DNA from 4 places in the Paenibacillus sp. M-152 genome. Region 2 is predicted to be linked to each of the others. Evidence: riboswitches for the same ligand, from Rfam matches in the RefSeq annotation. Region 2 holds a riboswitch; each other region holds the start of a gene.

Region 1 (4,978 bases), 1.3 Mb from region 2:
AATCAGTGCGCCAGCGCGGTGTCTATCTTCGGTAGCGTTAATGTCTTCCATCAGAACATCGCGTACGAACTCCTGATCATTACCATCGATAATCATTCGCATACCGCCGCGCATAAAGGGATCGTCGATCTCTTCGACCTTGGATTCCAGCGCGAGCAGACCTTCACGACGGGTAATGGATGCCCATTCGGTAAATGTACCGATAAGCTCCTTGCGATCCAGCAATTTCTGCTGGGTGAAAATAATTTTAAACAGCTTTGGCACCCGTTTCATGTCATCCATCGGAAACGCCATGAATATACTTGCTGCTGTTCCGACGAAAATAATCATGTAAGCAGCGGGATTATTGACCAGATTGACGACTGGCGCGCCCTTCAGGATCATCCCGACGACCAGTGACAAAAGCCCGAGCACAAGTCCAATAATGGTTGTAATTTGCATGATACACCTCATCCATGAGAATAGATTTTGAATCCTTTCATGCCGCATGGGTCGTCCTTGCCCCAAGCGCGTCATTATGAGACGGATTATAGTATTTATCGACAAAACTCTCTTTTTTGTTAAGGGCCAATTTCCGGTATAATAAAGTGATTATGTATTGAATCGCTGAACCATTGGAGGAAATAGCATGGGAGTAAAGCATGGGCGCGAGTATGAACAAATTTTGAACGATTTGACAGAGGCTGTGGGACGCATCCCAGATAGCTATGAATTTTTTGAAATGGAAGCAGAAGATTGGGACAGGCTGAACCCGATGGGGCGTCAGGAAGTCAATGAAGCTTTGGCAGAAGACCTATTTTATGCACTGGGTACGGAGCCAATAATCACTGTAGGCAGCGGCGTTGTGATTTATGAGCCGGAGCAGCACCGGATCTATGTACTCATCGGAGATGAGGAGCTGACGTCGGTCCCTTTGATTTGAAGGCCGTCTTATGGATTTATCAACGGGGCCGTGGTAATATGTACACCAATATATCGTAGTTTTGGCCGCATGTAAGCGGCTAAAAGGCTTCCGTATAAACGGGGAGGAGTTCGTAACATGCCTTTTACACAAGAAGAGATTGAAGCACATCTGGAGAAACTGGAGGGCTGGGAACTGGAGGAAGGACGTTGGATCGTTCGGAAATATAATTTTTCCAGTTTTATGAAGGGAATTGCATTCGTGGATGAAGTTGCCGCTATATCTGAGGCATTCAATCACCATCCATTTATTACGATTGATTACAAGACCGTGACTCTGCGTTTGACCTCTTGGGACGATGGCGGTATTATGGCCGTAGATATTAAGGAAGCCCAACAATATAATGAAGCTTTTGAAAAAATGCGCAGCAGTCATTGATTTTATAATGATCTGTTGTATATATTAAGAGCGCCTTCGCTATACAACATCGCGGTTGTATAGCGAAGGCGCTCTTATTTATAGAACCCGGTTCTGTTGTTCAGGACGATATACCATACAATAGAACGGTTTTCTGCCATCTGGAGTCTGACGTTCATAGGTATCCGTCAGCTCAAATCCAGCTGCCTTGTAGGCTCGTATAGCCCGCTGATTCCAGGTGAGAACCTCTAGGTCAATTTCATTCTGTGGATGACGTCGTCTGGCTTCCTCGGCAATGGCCCGGACAAAGTCGGAGCCTGTGCCATGTCCGCATCTTTCGGGATGCATTCCAAGACCCAGCCGGGTCACACCGACCATAGGAAAATATTGAGCAAATCCCGTCAGCTCATTCTCTTCGTCCAGTACGGCAACATATTGCTCTTGGCGAAGCGTGGGACTTCCAAATTCGACTTCAAGTGCCTTCATTTGTTCCCAGGGAAGCCAGCCGTATATGTTGTAGGGAGGATCATAGCGCCACTCACAGATTTCAGCCGCTTGATGCTCGTCCATCGGTACGATCCGGTAGTTGGATATTGAGGCCGGCACTTTTTCATTCCTCCTTATGTAGGTACTTCAATCATTAACCACAGATTGTAGACAAGTTGTAGGAGAATGGCAAGCGTGTTTATTTCGTACCTAAGTCGGGTATACATTCAATAAGAAGGATTTACTGCTCATATGCTCCCCCAGCGGTGGCGGTAAAAACGACGATGTTCGCTAAAACTGAAACCTTTTGAGGTGTCAGTTCGTCAGTAATGATAATAATTACTGATGTAGTGGACATAAAAAACCGCAATTCGATTCCGGCCAGAATCAAATTGCGGCTAGGGTTAGCTTGCTGTGCGGTAGTTATTCTACGTTGTCGTCATCAGGAATATCTGAAGCTACAGAATGGTAAGCGTCTGTGCTCATAATTCTTTTTGCACCGACATAACGGTTAGCGTAATAATTTTCGTTCAGTGAGCTAACTACTACACCACGTGAAGTCGAGGAGTGGGCGAATTTCCCTTCACCTACGAAGATACCTACATGGGAAACGCCTCTTCCTGTGGTGTTGAAGAACACCAGGTCGCCTGGTCTCATTTCATCGCGGGATACAGAAGCTCCCATTTTGAATTGTGATCCAGATTGATGCGGCAGTTTAATTCCCAGTTTGTTGAATACATACATTGTGAAGCCGGAGCAATCGAATCCCTCGAGTGTAGTACCTCCGCTTCTATAGTTCGTTCCTTTGGCATCTTGGATGACCTGGTCCATCTTAGAGTCTGCAAATGCACTGCTGCCACCGAATGTAAAAGATGTAAAGGCAATGGCGAGACCCATGGCTGCGATCGTTAGCTTCTTCTTCAAAAAAAATATACCCCTTCCAATGCCTGCGAGGTTAGCTTAAGGATTCGGTAGAAGGTTCCCCTATGACCACTCTGTTGCGAGATCAATTCACCCAAACTGGTTCCCCCGCTTCCTAGGTGCCAGGAATTAGGCTTAACTTAAGATGTGCACCTTGGAGAGCAGTATTCACGACAACGATGTTTTTAAGATAAAGGTTACAATAAAGATTACAAAGTTGTTACTATCAGTTCACTGCGATTATTGTAACAAAGACAGCAGGCTTTGGCAAATGTTTCATCGCAAAAAGTTACAAAAAAAATCTGTTCCTAACGCCCTAGGAACAGATTCTGTTAACAGTATTCAGTTATGTGCCGTTTGCACGGGAAAGAAAAAAGTTTTTTCGACAGCTAAAAATGCAGGAGAAAGCATAAAGAGAGGGATTAGCCTCTGCTGGAGATATCGATGTGCCATAGACGATACTGCGAACTGATATGCCACAGCCTGACCAGACTGGTAACAAAATGATACGATTGCTGGAGAATTAGCGCCAACATACCAGTCCAAATCATCGCTACGGTGCCAAATAGACCGAAGACCAGCAGCACACAAGCACCAAGCAAGAGAGATACGCTTACAGCCGGAAGAAGCTGGCGAAAGAAGGCGAGCAGGGACGATAGTATGGCGTGACCACTGACCGTGCCCAGTTGCATATACAGGATGCACTGCCGAATGAACCAACCGTAAGCCACCCACCCAATGGCATAGGGCAACAAATGCAACAGGTAAGAGGAAGATTGCAGCGTTCCTGCTACAATAGGATAGAGTCTCGGTACCACCCAGAAGGCGGGAAGCAGCAGCAAACCCAACTCGATGATGTAATACAACAGAGATGACATACCGTGACGTTTCATCCCCTTGAAGAAGGACAGGCTTTGCGGTTCAGACGCATCGGTATACAGGCTTTGATATATGCCAGCTCTAATGAAGGGAGTGATTAGGACGCGCAATACGGTCGCCCCTAGTAGTATCCATAAATATACGTGTACTTCCCGGCTGTCCATCAAAGCGATCTGGCCCTCCATCCAAAACAAGGTCTTTCCCAGCTCGTTTTGGCTCTGATCAGGATAACGCAGCAGCAGCGGGACAACGGCCGACTGTACCAGCCGATAGAGAAATACTCCCCACAGCAGACGATACAAAAATAAAATGATAACGATATAAAAGCGTATGCGCACTAGCGCCCAGCCTTCTTTTAAAACAGTCCGCATCTATAGACACCTCACCATGACAGACTTCCAAGCAGTGTCTCCAACAGCTTGGTTACACTCACACTCCAACGGGTTTGTTGCTTTTCGTCCAATTCAGCCTTCAGGCTATTATTAATATGCTTGTTCTCCAGTGCAATAGTGTATAGAGGATCAACGGTCACATAGGACACGGGAGAGGTGCTTTTGAGTCGGAAAGATGTACTTTTGCCCGTACCGTCCCATGCCTTAAATATTGTGGTGCCATCCTTGAAGGTAAATTGAACAGGGATCTTGGGATAATCTGCTCCTTTTTTGCTGAGCGTCACGACTGCTTCATATCCATTCTCCAACTTGCGGTTCGTGATGCGATCGACAGAAAAGTCCGCCATCTGGCCGTCATATACATATTGTTCAAAATAGTGGCTCCATGAGCGTCCAGTCACCCTCTCCACGACACGCTGAAAATCCTGTGAGGTCGGATGCTTGAATCGGTAGGTCTGGACATAGGTTCGCATAACCCGGTCCATTTTTTTCGTACCCACCTGACGTTCAATACCTCGTAGTACCAGCTTGCCTCGTGAGTAGGCATTTTGTGCATACTCAGCCGACGATCCGTACTTCCAGGATTCGCGGTTTAGGGGCTGTGGAGAAGCTACCTGTCCGGATTGTAATGGCAAGTTGGGGATAAGCCCATATTCTTGCTCCATGAGCCGTTCTTCTGCATAGGAGGTGAAGCCTTCATCCAGCCAGGGCTCCTCAAATTCATTATTGGCTACCATTCCGTAGAAATATTGATGCCCAATCTCATGAACCAGCGTCCGTTCCAGATTATAGCCGGGATTCAGTTGGTCCGCAGCTGCGGCCGTGATGAGTGTCGGATATTCCATGCCGCCGGCTCCACTGCCTGTTTTGGGTGGAACAACGATAGATAGAGTGGAATATGGATAAGGCCCGTACCATTTGCTGTAGTACGAAAGGGCGGCCTTGGCTGCGCTCATATAACGTCCTTTGAGTTCCTTATGGG
Region 2 (4,978 bases):
GAGGAAGGATGTTGGGTGTACAGCATTTTATCAATAAGGGCGATCCGCCAACCGTCATTCTGCTGGATGGCTGCATACAGACTTTTGATGGCCATGCCGTCAAGGGTTGTAATTTGAGGATACCAATCGTCTCGCATAAAATGTTTCAGATCCTGTAGACTGTTCAAGTTTCCGTTACGGAAACGTTCATCCAGTCCGTAGAAACGGGTAAAACCACCAATGGGTAGGGAAGGGTCCAACAACAATGCGTAGTTTAGCAATCGGTTACCTTTATGCAGGATGGTTCGCCTCCTTGAGGTGAATATTTGTGTCAGTTTATTTGACTCTAATCTTATTTATATAATAATAGTTCAATTATTTATGTAATATATATTTACACTTTGAGCTCTTTCATGTCAAATTAAATAATTTTATTGCTTATATACGTTATATAAAGTTACACTAAAATAATTATAATATTATTGTTTACAAATTGTTGCTGAGAGAGTATAATAAATCTGTTGCCTCAATACATTATGACATGCGGTCGTGGTGGAATGGCAGACACGCTATCTTGAGGGGGTAGTGGGCGTACGCCCGTGGAGGTTCGAGTCCTCTCGACCGCATTATGTGTAATACCCAGTTGAAAAAGCATCCTGACACGTTTTACGTGAAGGGGTGCTTTTTTCGTTAAATATTTTTCGTTATATCATTCTGTTACAGAAGCGGTCATATGGACAGCGGACCGCTCGTTAACTGTAATGAAGAAAGATGTCAGTTTTTCCGCAAAAGCTTCTCTATATCTCCTATAAGCTTATCTGGAGTGGTTTGCGGCGCATAACGCTTAAATACGTTACCTTCTCGTGTAATTAAGAATTTAGTGAAATTCCATTTGATCGCTTTGGAGCCTAATACTCCCGGAGCAGTGTGGGTCAGGTAGCGAAATAGAGGATGTGCCTGATCACCGTTGACATCTGTCTTGGCGAACATGGGGAAGGTCACACCGTAATTGATTTGGCAAAACTCAGAGATCTCCTCGCTGGAGCCCGGCTCTTGTTTGGCGAACTGGTTGCTGGGAAATCCCAAAATTTCGAGCCCCTGTTCATGATACTGGTCATATAGCTCTTGTAGCGCCTTGTACTGGGGGGTTAACCCACATTTGCTGGCAGTATTCACGATAAGTAGAACTTTCCCTTCGTATGTGGATAACGGAATTTGTACCCCTTGTAGGGTCTGTGCATCATATTTATATACGCTCATGATATCCCTCCTCATTCAATATTCTGCAATTAAATTGTAAGCAACTCAACAAGGGGTTGCAAGTCCGGAAGAGTATACGGGCATTGGACCATTGTAAAATCGTCTTTTGTTCAAAACGGTAAATCGCACTTCAAATGGAGCTAATTGAGGTGTTTCTTCTCATAAAAACGGGTTCAATCGGTAATTATCTGGCACGTATAGCGTATTTTCTTTCCTTTTTGCAAATAAGGAGTAACTAAGCCATACCCTACGCCAATATTGACATGCCTTTCATTTTCAAAAAGGGGTGAAATACAGAGTTTTAAAGAGATACGAGAAGCATAGATGCCTTGTAAGCGTTATTCTTAATCTCCTATGCTCTAAAGGGTGGTTTATAGCCCCGCCGTTGAGCTTTACAGTCTTCCTTGCACGGGTGTATGATTCAAGACGTAATTTCAAATTAACACCAATGAAGCAACAACGAATTGTCTAAAGCGCTGAATTTTGCAGTTGCAAAAACGGGGGAACCAACGAGTATGTACGGCTTTGAAAGCCGTGTGTCTCATGGGGTGAATTTTCCGGTCAAGTGCCGTAAATAGGGCGACTCTCACGTCCGAATCCGACAGCTAACCTCGTAAGCGTACAGGGAGAGGCAACAAACCGCCGTGTGCAGCCATGGTTTATTTTATCATGGAATGTATGAAGCCGGAGGAAGCCTTTTTCCTTCGGCTTCTTTTTGTTGTCTTTTTATACCGGGAGAGGAGCTACTGATGGAAGGTCGGTTAATTATTGTCACTGCACCGAATGAAGCGGGCAGAAGTTTTGTGAAATTGCTTATGTTCAAAAAATTGGCGTTTGCAGTTCTCACAAATAGCACTCAGGAGGAACGACAGCTCAAAAAAATGGGTGTGGAGCACATTGTGCGCATCAATACGATGCAAGCGGGAAAATGGAATTTTCCTAGTAAAGAAATTGGGAGTGTGTATTTGTTCGAAAACAGCTTGAATTTGACTTGCCGTTTCCTGCAAATATGTCGGCCACTAACATCAGAATCGATCTATGTTATAACGCACGGCTGTAATCCGCAAGGAATTTATCGGGGATTGGGAGCGGACCATGTGATCTACACATTGAACGGAGAGGTGGGTTTCCTGCTGAACGGATAAGCACTTATAACATAGCTGGTTTATGATTTTATGATGGAATCAAAAGGACAATCTGAGGAGCGATACGGAGGATAGGAACATGATGGATTTATACATGCTGCTCGTAATGGCTGTGAGTTATGGAGTGATATTACTGTTTATACGCTGGTGTGATGCGCAGACCTCAAAAGGAGGGCGAAGAGGATGATCGTTGTGCTAGGGCTCACGGTTATTGTGTTCGTGTATTTAATCTACGCACTCCTGAATCCTGAAAAGTTCTAGTCAACTATAGGATCGAGCAGGCGGGAACAGCAGATCAAGAATGAAGCATCAGAGGGGCAGATTTTCGCAAACGTGTGCACTCAATGGATGGTCTGAAGCAGGTCTGTTGTTCCAAATGCAGGAGCATTTTAAGGAGGAATAGAGGATGGAGCTACTGCAAATTGGAATTGTGATCGTCATATTGCTGCTCTTGGTTAAGCCAGTGGGTACCTATATGTATCACGTATTTTCGAATGAACCGAATCGGACGGATCGGATTTTTGGTGGGACGGAAAAGCTGATTTATAAGGCTGTAGGCTTGAAGAAACAGGACAGCATGCGTTGGACCACGTATGCTATGAGTTTCATTGCAACCAATGTGGTGCTTGTGGGGATCAGCTACCTGCTATTGCGCTTGCAGGCTATACTCCCGGGCAATCCGGTTGGAAACAGTAATATGGAAGCATCACTGGCCTTTAATACGGTAATCAGCTTTATGACCAATACGAATCTCCAACATTATAGCGGTGAGAGCGGGCTTACGTATCTGACACAGATGGCGTTCGTCACGATGATGATGTTTACTTCGGCTGCTTCGGGGTTTTCGGTTGCTGCGGCTTTTATGAGGGGATTGACGCGGCGCGGTGAAGGGCTGGGTAATTTTTTTCAAGATTTTATTAAAGCCAACATACGGATTTTCCTGCCGCTTGCCTTTATACTTACGCTGGTGCTGGTGGGACTAAAAGTACCACAGACGCTACAGCCTACAGCGGATATTACGACTTTAAGCGGTACACAGCAGCAGATTGCTATGGGACCTATTGCCTCATTGGAATCCATCAAGCATTTGGGCACGAACGGGGGCGGTTTTGCGGGAGCTAATTCTGCTCATCCTTTTGAGAATCCAAGTCCTTGGACGAACGTACTGGAAATATTAGCAATGTGGGTAATGCCGGCTTCGTTGCCGTATACTTTTGGATTGTTTGCCCGTAATCGCAAGCAGGGCTGGATTATTTTTAGCTCGATGATGGTCTTGTTCCTTATTTTTCTATCCATAACGTATGTGTCGGAGAAGACAGGTAATCCGTTAATCCAGGCACTGGGTATGGATGCATCTCAGGGAAGCATGGAAGGGAAAGAGGTTCGTTTCGGCATTGGACAATCGGCATTATTCACTGCGGTCACAACGGCGGCGACGACAGGTTCGGTCAATAATATGCATGATACACTGACCCCGCTAGGTGGTATGGCTGCTTTGGGAGAAATGATGCTAAACGTCATTTTTGGCGGCAAGGGCGTCGGGCTGATGAATATGCTGATGTATGCGATTCTGGGGGTGTTTATATGCGGTTTGATGGTCGGAAGAACCCCGGAATTTATGGGTAGGAAAATTGAAGGCAAGGAAATGAAGCTGATTGCGATTGCCATTTTGGTACATCCGTTTCTTATTCTTGCTCCAACTGCGCTTGCGTTTATGAGTCATTGGGGATACGATGCGGTCTCTAACCCCGGATATCACGGGTTGACTCAGGTGCTCTATGAATATGCATCATCTGCGGCAAATAACGGTTCAGGATTTGAAGGCCTTTCAGATAACAACGTGTTCTGGAATGTTACAACAGGAGCAGTTATGTTTTTTGGACGATATGTATCCATGATTGCATTGCTGGCTGTGGCAGCTTCGTTGAATGCCAAAGCCCCGACCCCGGTGACGATAGGCACACTGCGCACGGACAACAAGCTGTTTGGAGCCATCCTCATCGGAGTTGTTCTGTTGATTGGTGCGTTAACCTTTTTGCCGGTGATCGTATTGGGTCCTGTAGCTGAATTTTTGACCATGTGATGAAAAATGAGCATGAAGAAGAAAAATGAGAATGGATGAACGGGGTGCTTGATCATGAAGGAAGAACGCAAACGCATGCTGGATAGAAGCATCTTGAAGCAGGCGATCAAGGATAGCTTTATCAAATTAAATCCAATGATCATGATGAAAAATCCTGTCATGTTCGTCGTGGAGATCGGTACATTGGTCGTACTGCTCATGCTACTGCTTCCCGGTTATTTTGGAGCCGGCAAGGAAATGGGCTTTAACTTGGCTGTATTTATTATTCTGTTGTTCACGCTGCTTTTTGCTAACTTTGCCGAAGCGCTCGCGGAGGGACGGGGGAAGGCACAAGCTGCTTCCTTGAAAAAATCCAAGCAGGACTCGCAAGCTAATAAGCTTGTCGGAAATGAGATTCAAGTAGTCAGCTCGACAGCATTGCGTAAAGGTGACGTGGTAATCGTCTCTCAGGGCGAAATGATTCCAAGTGATGGTGAGGTCATTGAAGGCCTGGCTTCGGTGGATGAATCTG
Region 3 (4,978 bases), 2.6 Mb from region 2:
CAGCAAACCAAGAAAAGTCAGTTCAATAGGTCTGGAAATCACCGGATAGATCGGATAAAGCGTATGTCCCAGTGCCCAAATAAGCGTAGTGATCAGACAAGCAACAAACGTATTCTTGACTATTTTTTTTACCATCGGAATACCAAATAGACGGTAAACAGTTTCTTCTCCAATACCTGCCATCCAAGCCATAATCGGCAATAGCCATGGATAAGCCATATTGTAAGGGGACTGCGTGGCGTCTGTAGTGGAGAACGTATTAAATGTGCGCTCCAATACAAAGAACAAAATGGATTGTACGCCCAGTAAAATGAAGGCCCACAAGTAACCAACATACATACTGCGAAGCACATACAGTCCGTAGCCTGGCTCTTTGGCCCGTGGCCATGCATTTAGTCCAACCTGACGCATAAGCCCGTCACCGCCTACCAAGGAGAAATAGATAGCTACAGCCATGAAGAAGGTAACACCAACCTGGAATACCATAAGAAATATAAGCATGCCCTTACTGCCTGCTTCAGCTTGCAATAAAGGTAGCATGTTCATTGTCCCAGCTATACTAGCAATAAAGTATACAATGGACAGAATAATACCGCGCACAAATGAAGTATGTCGTCGGGTGAGTGACGCATACACAATGGCAAGTACGCCTAGGACAAAGCTAAATAGGGCATAACCCGCATAAGTCATCCAATTCGCCCAGTATGTTTGCTTTTTAACATAGTCGGTATAGGACGAAGGGGCCGAAAAGCTTTGGGTAAACGAGCGAACAACCCCGTCTTCAAAAGTAAAAGCCAGCGTAAGTACCGAGGCGCCGATTTTCTTTCCGTCCACGGTATATTTTAATCCACCTTCCCCCTCAGTGGTCGCGAGCTTCAATTCAGATGGCTTAAAGCCAAAGCGTTTGATCCATATTGCTGCAGCCTGTTCCTTGGCTTCGAGCGTCATGTCACCCTCAGCTACACGTACAAGTCTGCTTTGTGCTTGTTCATCTGTAGAAACATCAGCCTGTGTGTAATTGGTGCTGGAGGTGATCCGTTTAAAGCTAACGACCTTCCCAGTGGATAAATCCACATGAATTTGCAGCTTGCCCTTCGCTGAGGAGTCAGGCAAATCAACCCGAAAGGTTTCATATGGATAATTTTTTTTCCATGTACGATCGTACTCTTGAACCAATTTTTCTCTGGATAAATAACCGTACAAATCTGTTTCAGCCTGATAGGTTACGACGGGCTTCTCTGGCTGTGATTCCGTATAGCCCAGCTCGGAACGGGCGAAGTCCAGGGCGTGTATGACCGCTTCTTGTTTGCTGATGACCTTTGCATTCATCAATGATTCCGGACTTGGATTGCTAAGCGAGGGAATAAGCAATTGAAAGATAAAAAAGCAAATCAGGCCAACCCCGCCCAGCAAGCCTAATTTTTTGAAGTTGGCCGTGAGCACGACCGGTTTCCCGATAGGATTCATGAGTTTCCTCCTTAATCTGTAAATAAGAACATCCATTAAAGATATCATACTGCACAGGTTCCCGCCAACAGACCAGCGATATTCATGAAAACAGAGTGAAAGCACTTTAAAGTTTTAATAAAATTAGATAAGCTGTGATTAACCGATGTCTATTCGCGAATTAAAGCCAATTTCACGTTTTTTCGGCGAAATCGGTTTTGTGATCTGGATAGAGAAGGATTATAATCTTGAGGCAATGCCTATGAAATATATGGGTAATGATATACATTTAAGCCGAATTTCTATGAGAAAACGGGGGAACCATGTTACTGGGGTGAATTTTACAGCCGATCCTGATGGACCGGAAGTGTAAATAGGGCATACTGTGCTGTCCGAATCCGTCAGCTAACCTCGTAGGCTGTGGACAGGAACCAAGTCAGGCACTCGGTTTTCCGGTGTCTTTTTTTGTGTGTATAAAAGTGTTTGGATTGGTTAGACCGCTGCGGGTTCAGATTATTCCTTCGATTGCTGTTATCCCCGGATTTTTTTGATTGTATAAACCCTTTAATGGTTAAAATCCGGAGATAAAGGCAAACGCTTCGCTTCTTCAGAACAATTCTGCCCCCTTCGCTGCTGCTCGCCAATAGCACAGGGAGCCGAGTAGTGTTTGACATGCATTCTTCCTGTATTCAGGGAATGCTAATTATAGCTACTTAAGGTTTGGAAAATCAAAAAAATCAGGGGCAACGACGATCGGAAGATAAATGGAACGCGTAGCGGGCTTACACCGTATTAAGTCACTGTTTTTATAGTTTTAAGGATTAGGAGAGAAGTGATGAATAGATGAATCCCAATGCACGCTGGCTTCGGCTTTCTCCACCGCAGATATTCGTTGCAGGCTTTGCCATTATCATTCTAATAGGTAGTTTATTGTTAATGCTGCCCATCTCTAATACAACAGGAAAACCACTTGCGTTTATAGACGCTTTGTTTACTGCCGCATCCGCGACCTGTGTAACCGGACTTGTCGTTAAGGATACAGGGCTCTTTTTTACAACCTTTGGTCAAATCGTTATCGTTGCGCTGATCCAGATCGGTGGTCTTGGCTTTATGACCATGGCTACCTTGATCGCGCTGGTGTTCAAACGTCGCATTTCCTTGCGGGAGCGCCTTATTTTGCAAGAAGCGATGAATCAGACCTCTGTCGAAGGAATTGTTGGATTGATCCGCAAGGTGCTATGGTACTCGCTGATGATTGAGGGCGTATGTGCAGCTATTTTTTCGATTCGCTGGTCATTTGATATGCCTGTCGGCAGGGCGATTTATTTTGGAATTTGGCATGCCATTTCCATGTTTAATAATGCTGGTTTTGATTTATTCGGTGAATTTCGCAGCCTGACAGGTTATGTATATGATCCGATTGTTAATTTTACAGCCATGTTTCTCATTATTTCGGGTGGTATTGGTTTTGTAGTGATGTCAGACCTGGCAGATTATCGTAAGCGTAAGAGATTATCCTTACATACCAAGGTGGTACTCAGCATGACAGCTGCTCTGATTGTCGTCGGGACGCTCGTCATTTTTGTATTTGAGTTTACGAATCCAAAGACGCTTGGCTCGCTTGATTGGGGTGGTAAACTGCTGGGTTCTTTATTCCAGTCCGTTACTCCACGTACCGCAGGTGCCAACACGCTGGACATTGCAGGCTTGCGGCAGGCTACGCAGTTTTTTATCATCATACTCATGTTTATTGGAGCTTCGCCTGGCTCCACTGGGGGCGGGATTAAGACCACTACATTTGCCCTGCTCATTGGAGCGGTGTTTTCGATGCTGCGGGGACGGGAAGATATTGTGTTGTTCCGGTACCGACTTGCGCAGGCACGAATTTATAAGGCTTTGACCATTACCTTGCTGGGGCTGCTGTTCGTGATTGGGGTGACGATGATTCTGTCCGCAACCGAAGATCATCATTTTCTAATGATCTTGTTCGAGACAGTGTCTGCATTTGGTACAGTAGGGCTGTCTATGGGGCTTACACCTGATTTGTCAGTTGTAGGCAAGCTGGTGATTACTCTGACGATGTTTGCAGGCAGGCTGGGTCCACTCACGCTAGCTTATGCACTGGGACCGAAAAAGGGTAAGGAATTGTATCGTCATCCAGAAGGTAAAATAATTATAGGGTAAGGGAGTTTTCGAGTAGATATGAAAACGCAGCAGTTTGTAGTCATTGGCTTGGGACGGTTTGGCTCAAGCCTGGCTTTGCAATTGGTGGATATGGGGTGCGAGGTGCTGGGCATTGATCGGAATGAGGATGTTGTAGACAGTATGAGTGAGATCCTGACACATACTGTCGTGGCGGACGCTACAGATGAGGATGCGTTGCGGTCACTGGGCATCCGTAATTTCGATTGCGGCATTGTTGCAATTGGTGATGATATTCAGGTAAGCATCCTGACCGCCATTTTGCTGAAGGAGCTGGGTGTGAGAAAAGTCGTAGCCAAAGCTATATCTGTACTGCATGGGCGTGCGTTAGAGAAGCTTGGGGTGGACCGAGTCATTTATCCGGAACGAGATATGGGTATTCGGGTAGCGCATCAGCTGGTCACGCCTAATCTGCTCGATTATTTGGAGCTGTCCAAGGAATACAGCATTGTGGAACTCAATGTGCCTGCATGTCTGAATGGCAAAACGTTAGCAGAATTAAATGCTCGTACCCGCTTTGGTTGCAGCATCGTGGCACTTCATACGGCGAATGGTATCTTGATCGCGCCGACAGCTATGGATCGGCTGAAAGCAGACGATATTATGGTCATTATCGGCTCCAATGACAATATCGGCCGCTTTGAGGATGAGGTCGTTAATATCAATGAAGAGGGTTAAATTCTCTACACCATACGGTAGCCTGCAAACGATGCACGTGTCTCGCTAATCCAGCGTCGTGCTGTCGGGCCGAGATCGGCCGTTTCTGAGTATATGAGGGAGGTCGTTCGGCGTGTCTCCTTCAAATCAGGCAAGTACAATGCAGTAAGTCCATTATCTCGCAGCAGTTCGCTGCGCAAGTAGGATTTGGGCAGCAAAGCGGATGCCTTGCAGGTTGGAAGCAGACGTACAATCGCCTCGAAGGAGTCGATTTCCATGCGGATATCCGGCATAATGCCGCTGCGCTGGAACAAGTCATCCGTCAGGCTGCGGTACCAGGTTCCTTTGGAGAAAATGATCATCGGCAATCCTTGCAGGTCCTTCATTGAAGCCGTTCCTGTCTTGACAGTTAATTCATGCCCGATGGGGACGACTAGCTCCAAATGATCGTCAAATAACGGAATGCAGCGTAATCCAGCTTCATGAATGGCAGACCCGACCACGCCGGCGTCTGCTTTTTTGTCGCGTACAAAGGCGACGATTTCATGCGTTTTGCCGGTGAGCAGCTTTAGCTCAGTCTGAGGATGCTTGCTCATGAAAGCCTCGACGAGGGTAGGCAACGTCGTTTGGAGTGTCGTAAGACTTGCGCCCAGAGTAAGCATGCTCTGGGCTT
Region 4 (4,978 bases), 1.7 Mb from region 2:
AGATAAGGCTCTGGGATATCTGCCTGTACTTTTAGCGCCCGTGAAGCATGCAGCGCCCAATAGGGATCACGCAGCATGGCACGCCCTATGGCTACCAGATCAGCTTCATTTTGCTGAACGACTCGGCGGGCATCCTCATAATCATCCAATAAGCCGACAGCAATGACAGGCACATTCAATTTTTCACGGATGGTATGAGCCAAATCGACCTGGTAACCAGCACGCGCAGACGGGCCTCCGCTGGAGCCTATCGGACCCTCACCACCAGAAGAAATATGGAAAATGTCCACACCTGCATCACGATATCGTTCCCCTATGGCTGCTATGTATTCAACATCATATCCGTCTTGGACATATTCTTTGGCAGATATCCGCATTAGCACAGGCATATCAGCAGGAAGTACCTCTTTAACAGCACGGATCACCTCAACACCAAACAGTGACAAATCCTGCCCATACTCATCTTCTCTGGTATTGGTTAAAGGGGAATGAAATTGATGGATCAGATAGCCGTGAGCACCATGAATCTCTACCGTGTCAAAACCCGCTTCTACCGCCCGGCGAGCCCCCTCTTTGTAGGCCTGAACCAGTTCCTTGACTTCTGCTCTCGTCAAAGTGTGCGGATCTTTAAAGCGTTCACTAAAGGGGATCGAGGACGGGCCTACAGGTGTCTCAGCATCCTCGGCCTTGCGTCCGGCATGGCCTAATTGAATGGCAATTTTGGCACCATACTTGTGGACTTCCTCTACAATTTTACGATATGCAGGAATATGTTCGTCACTCCAAATGCCCAAATCACGATCCGTAATGCGTCCATCCGGATGAACCGCTGTCATTTCCACAATTATGAGCCCAGTCCCTCCTACCGCGCGACTCACATAATGGACATAATGCCAATCCGTCGGTTTGCCGTCCTTGGCCTCCACGCTGTATTGGCACATTGGGGGCATGACAATCCGATTTTTTAATGAAAGCCCCTTTAATTGATAAGGAGTAAACAAGTCGGTCACTTTTATCCATCCTTCCCTCAATTCCAAGTATGTATCATAATGAATAGCATCCCCATTATACACCAGCTGTCACGGTATACCGAATCCTTTGTAAGGCTAAAACTTGCGAAAATGCTTCAGTTTTCGGTCATGTTTAAGAGAATATGTACGTTTACTTCGTCATCTTCACGGATACCCGCTTCATGATGTACTTCTCTTCAGCCGTGGAGGGCTTCACTCAATCACCAGCATAATTTTAATAGGACAGGTACATAATAGCTGAGAGCACCACTAGGTACCACTGCACGGAAAGGGGGAATACAAATGCGGTACAGGGGAGTGTTGCCATGTTTAGCACTGTTACTAGCATTTTCAAGTTTTCCCGTTCACGCGGACACGCCTCCCAACATCGGAACGCCCCATCCCAAGGAAGCTGCTGTCGCTACTTCGGTATATCAAAGTAAAGATCGAGCTACTCCAACATTAGCGATGCTACGAAAAAAGCATGCGGACATTTTTAAAATGTGCGGCCCGCACACCCGCCAAATTGCCTTAACCTTTGATGATGTGCCCGATTCAAGGTATACGCCGCAGGTTTTGGACGTATTACACGCAAATGGTATCAAAGCTACCTTTTTTATCGTCGGCCACCGTGCGGAAAAGCATCCGGGGATCATACGCCGCATCATCCGTGAGGGTCATGCTATAGGAAACCATTCCTATACTCATCCGGATTTCAGGAAGGCCACACCAGAACGTTTTCGCCACCAGATTACAAAAACAGAACGCATTTTAGAAGCCAGCATAGGTTTTCGGCCCAGATTGATACGACCACCCTATGGTGAAATCACGGAGCCTCAAATCCAGTGGGCACGTCGTCATGGGTACATGATCGTCAATTGGAATGTGGACTCTCTAGACTGGAAGGGATTAAGCAAAACACAAATTCAGCGCAACGTGATCCCGGCTACCGGACCTGGCTCCATTATTTTAATGCATGCAGGTGGAGGTCAAAGTTCCAACTTGCAAGGCACTGTCCAAGCTTTGCCGGGTCTAATCCACTCTCTAAAAGCTAAGGGCTACAAATTTGTCACTGTCCCCCGGCTACTTCACACATCGGAACGAAAATAACAGTACGTCTAAGCTTCAAATATACCAACAACGTAAAAAGGCTGCCTTAACGAGCAGAATGCTTCTGCTTGTAAGACAGCCTTTTTTAGCGATAAACGACCGGGCCTAATAAAAAGTCGTCCCAGTTATATGTTGTATGATAGATCAAGTTTACATAACTTATATTATGTTTAATCAAATCATACATAAGCACAATGCTATTTATCAATGACGTACAGTTTCACATTCTGGAAGCCGAAGTCGTTCACGAATGATTTATTGCCAGGGATAAAGATATCAATCCGCTTTCCGGTAATAGCACTGCCCTGATCACGGGCAACGGCCACAAAAGAATGGTCTGGCAATCCAGGATGGGAATAACCTGTAACTAACACCTTTGTTCCCATAGGAATGACTTTCGGGTCTACCGCAATTGTACCTAGCTTAAGCGGATTGCCGTAATAATCGACCGCACCCCATTTGCCATTTTCATCAGCTGCGGCAGAATATGCTGTAGCTTTAACATCAACTACTTTACTGTAATTGAATGTTTTGCCCCATGCTTCAATTGTTGGCTTCTCATTCGCTGGTGCTTTCTCTGTAAGAAGCTGTGGCTTCGAATCCGAAGCCGCCTTTACACTTTTTTCGTCTGGCACTTTAATTTGCAGACCTGCATATATGTTGTTGGACGCAATATCCGGGTTAGCCTTCGTCAACTCATCTACTGATACCCCATAACGTTGAGCAAGCAAAAAGAAGGTATCGCCTTCTTTGGCAGTGTGAAGCGAAGCAGCATCTGCTACTCCAGCTGTCTGTGCCAGCCCTGCAATAGCTGCAGCAAGCACCGCAAATTTCATAGTTTGTCCAATATGTTTTAAATGTTTCAAAGATATGTACCTCCTCTGTTATGCCTGCGAAGTTAGCTGTCGGATTCGGACTCAGGAGAAGCCCTATGCTTGTGCAATTCACCCCTAGGCATATTCCACAACATCTTATGATGCATTGGAATCATTGCCGTTGTTACGTCCCCCGCACTTCCCATGGTTTGACCCCAGCACCTGAGTATTTATTATCATTGCTGCTGCCCCGGTAAGTTTTGGCTTACTGCATAATATCACAATTTTGTAACCTTATCTGCATGAAAATGTTGGTAACCTAAAATATCATACTATACTCGTTACAATTTTGTCATCAAGAATTCGTTTTCTGTTACGAAAATATGGAGATATAGTGACAAAAAGAGAAAAGCCCTCCGTGAAACATCATCACGAGAGGGCTTTGTTAATATTTCATAAAAGCATTTTCTTACAGCACTTTAGCAAGAAAATCACGGGTACGGTCATGGCTTGGAGTACCGAATACTTGCTCAGGCGTACCTTGTTCTATAATTTGACCGTTGTCCATAAAGATGATTCGATCCCCTACCTCACGGGCAAAGCCCATTTCATGCGTCACGATCACCATCGTCATGCCGCCCTCAGCGAGCTTCTTCATCACGTCCAGAACCTCTCCAACCATTTCAGGGTCAAGGGCAGAAGTAGGCTCATCGAACAGCATTACGTGCGGCTGCATGGCCAAAGCACGTGCTATCGCAATACGTTGTTTTTGACCGCCAGATAACTGGTTCGGGTAGGTATTCTTCTTATCCTCAAGACCCACGGTCCGCAGGAGCTCCAGCGCAATTTTCTCCGCTTCTTTCCCCGACTGCTTTTTCACCTGCGTTGGTGCAAGCGTCAGATTCTGCAGTATTGTTTTATGCGGAAACAGATTAAAATGCTGGAAAACCATCCCCATCTTCTCCCGAGTCGCATTAATATTATGACCACGGGCCGTAATCGGCTCACCCTCAAACAAAATTTCCCCTTCTGTTGGCTGTTCCAACAGATTCATACAACGCAAAAACGTACTTTTTCCTGAACCACTCGGGCCGATAATGACGACTACTTCACCTTTGGCGATATCTATATCAATGCCTTTTAAAATTTCATTCTTACCGAATGATTTACGCAGTTGTTTAACGGTGATCACTGGCTCTCAACTTCCTTTCCCATAAACCCAACAACTTAGATAAGCTGAATGTCATTACAAAATAAATAGCGGCTGCGATTACGAACGGACTCAAGCCTTCGTAGGTAATATTCTTAATGACCTGGGCTTGATACATAATATCCACCATCCCAATGGTCGAAATAATAGATGATTCTTTAATGATCGTAATGAACTCATTACCAATAGCAGGCAATATAGATTTAAATGCTTGCGGTAAAATGACATGACGCATTGCTTTGCCTCGTCCCATCCCGAGCGAGCGGGCAGCTTCCATCTGTCCACGGTCTACGGCCTGAATACCCGCACGGAAAATTTCAGCCAAATATGCCGAGCTATTCAGAGACAATGTGATCACACCCGACTGGAGTGGGGTAAAATTGATACCCAGCGTCAAAGCAATTCCGTAGTGAATGATCATGAGCTGTACCAGCATAGGTGTACCGCGCAGGATCTCGACATATGTGGTACCTAACCACTCAATGATACGTATACCACTCATTCGCAGCAAGGATATGATCAGACCAATAATGAATCCAAACAATACTCCGAGTGCAGACAACAACAGAGTGTAGCCAATACCCGTAGCGTAAAGACTACGATATTTCATAAATATATCTACAATGCTATTCGAAGAAACCTGTCTGTCGGCAGACAGTGCACTCGCTTCTGTAGAAAACTTCTCAATTGCCCCCTCCGCTTTCAGGCGAGCCAACGTTTTATTTACAGAGACAAGCAATTCAGTATTTCCTTTACGGATACCTACGGCAGTTTCTGCACCTTCATCCTCAGGTACTGCCTTGGCAAGTGTTACGGTACCGTCTAGCGTGTAT

Evidence for each region. A riboswitch is a leader RNA that binds a small molecule or an ion and turns the genes downstream of it on or off. The one in region 2 is predicted to bind cyclic di-AMP.
Region 1: linked by a shared signal. The riboswitch ahead of EGM68_RS01005 (C40 family peptidase) and the one ahead of EGM68_RS06865 (hypothetical protein) in region 2 are both predicted to bind cyclic di-AMP.
Region 3: linked by a shared signal. The riboswitch ahead of EGM68_RS20650 (TrkH family potassium uptake protein) and the one ahead of EGM68_RS06865 (hypothetical protein) in region 2 are both predicted to bind cyclic di-AMP.
Region 4: linked by a shared signal. The riboswitch ahead of EGM68_RS13795 (3D domain-containing protein) and the one ahead of EGM68_RS06865 (hypothetical protein) in region 2 are both predicted to bind cyclic di-AMP.

Annotation. Positions count from the first base shown of each region.
Region 1 covers NZ_CP034141.1:232,682-237,659, forward strand. Annotated here, with positions in the region: gene motA (flagellar motor stator protein MotA) at 1-441, opposite strand, end outside; gene EGM68_RS00990 (hypothetical protein) at 629-922, shown strand; gene EGM68_RS00995 (4a-hydroxytetrahydrobiopterin dehydratase) at 1,040-1,339, shown strand; gene EGM68_RS01000 (GNAT family N-acetyltransferase) at 1,418-1,924, opposite strand; gene EGM68_RS01005 (C40 family peptidase) at 2,228-2,728, opposite strand; cyclic di-AMP (ydaO/yuaA leader) riboswitch at 2,734-2,871, opposite strand; gene EGM68_RS01010 (hypothetical protein) at 3,148-3,975, opposite strand; gene EGM68_RS01015 (M1 family metallopeptidase) at 3,987-4,978, opposite strand, start outside.
Region 2 covers NZ_CP034141.1:1,533,377-1,538,354, forward strand. Annotated here, with positions in the region: gene EGM68_RS06850 (urease accessory protein UreF) at 1-260, opposite strand, end outside; tRNA gene EGM68_RS06855 (tRNA-Leu) at 523-605, shown strand; gene EGM68_RS06860 (glutathione peroxidase) at 754-1,239, opposite strand; cyclic di-AMP (ydaO/yuaA leader) riboswitch at 1,704-1,875, shown strand; gene EGM68_RS06865 (hypothetical protein) at 1,989-2,384, shown strand; gene kdpF (K(+)-transporting ATPase subunit F) at 2,568-2,645, shown strand; gene kdpA (potassium-transporting ATPase subunit KdpA) at 2,791-4,467, shown strand; gene kdpB (potassium-transporting ATPase subunit KdpB) at 4,522-4,978, shown strand, end outside.
Region 3 covers NZ_CP034141.1:4,723,167-4,728,144, reverse strand. Annotated here, with positions in the region: gene EGM68_RS20660 (CPBP family intramembrane glutamic endopeptidase) at 1-1,467, opposite strand, end outside; cyclic di-AMP (ydaO/yuaA leader) riboswitch at 1,729-1,881, shown strand; gene EGM68_RS20650 (TrkH family potassium uptake protein) at 2,290-3,630, shown strand; gene EGM68_RS20645 (potassium channel family protein) at 3,649-4,326, shown strand; gene EGM68_RS20640 (LysR family transcriptional regulator) at 4,332-4,978, opposite strand, start outside.
Region 4 covers NZ_CP034141.1:3,187,474-3,192,451, forward strand. Annotated here, with positions in the region: gene EGM68_RS13785 (NADH:flavin oxidoreductase/NADH oxidase) at 1-1,010, opposite strand, end outside; gene EGM68_RS13790 (polysaccharide deacetylase family protein) at 1,314-2,120, shown strand; gene EGM68_RS13795 (3D domain-containing protein) at 2,318-2,986, opposite strand; cyclic di-AMP (ydaO/yuaA leader) riboswitch at 2,993-3,166, opposite strand; gene EGM68_RS13800 (amino acid ABC transporter ATP-binding protein) at 3,405-4,127, opposite strand; gene EGM68_RS13805 (ABC transporter substrate-binding protein/permease) at 4,114-4,978, opposite strand, start outside.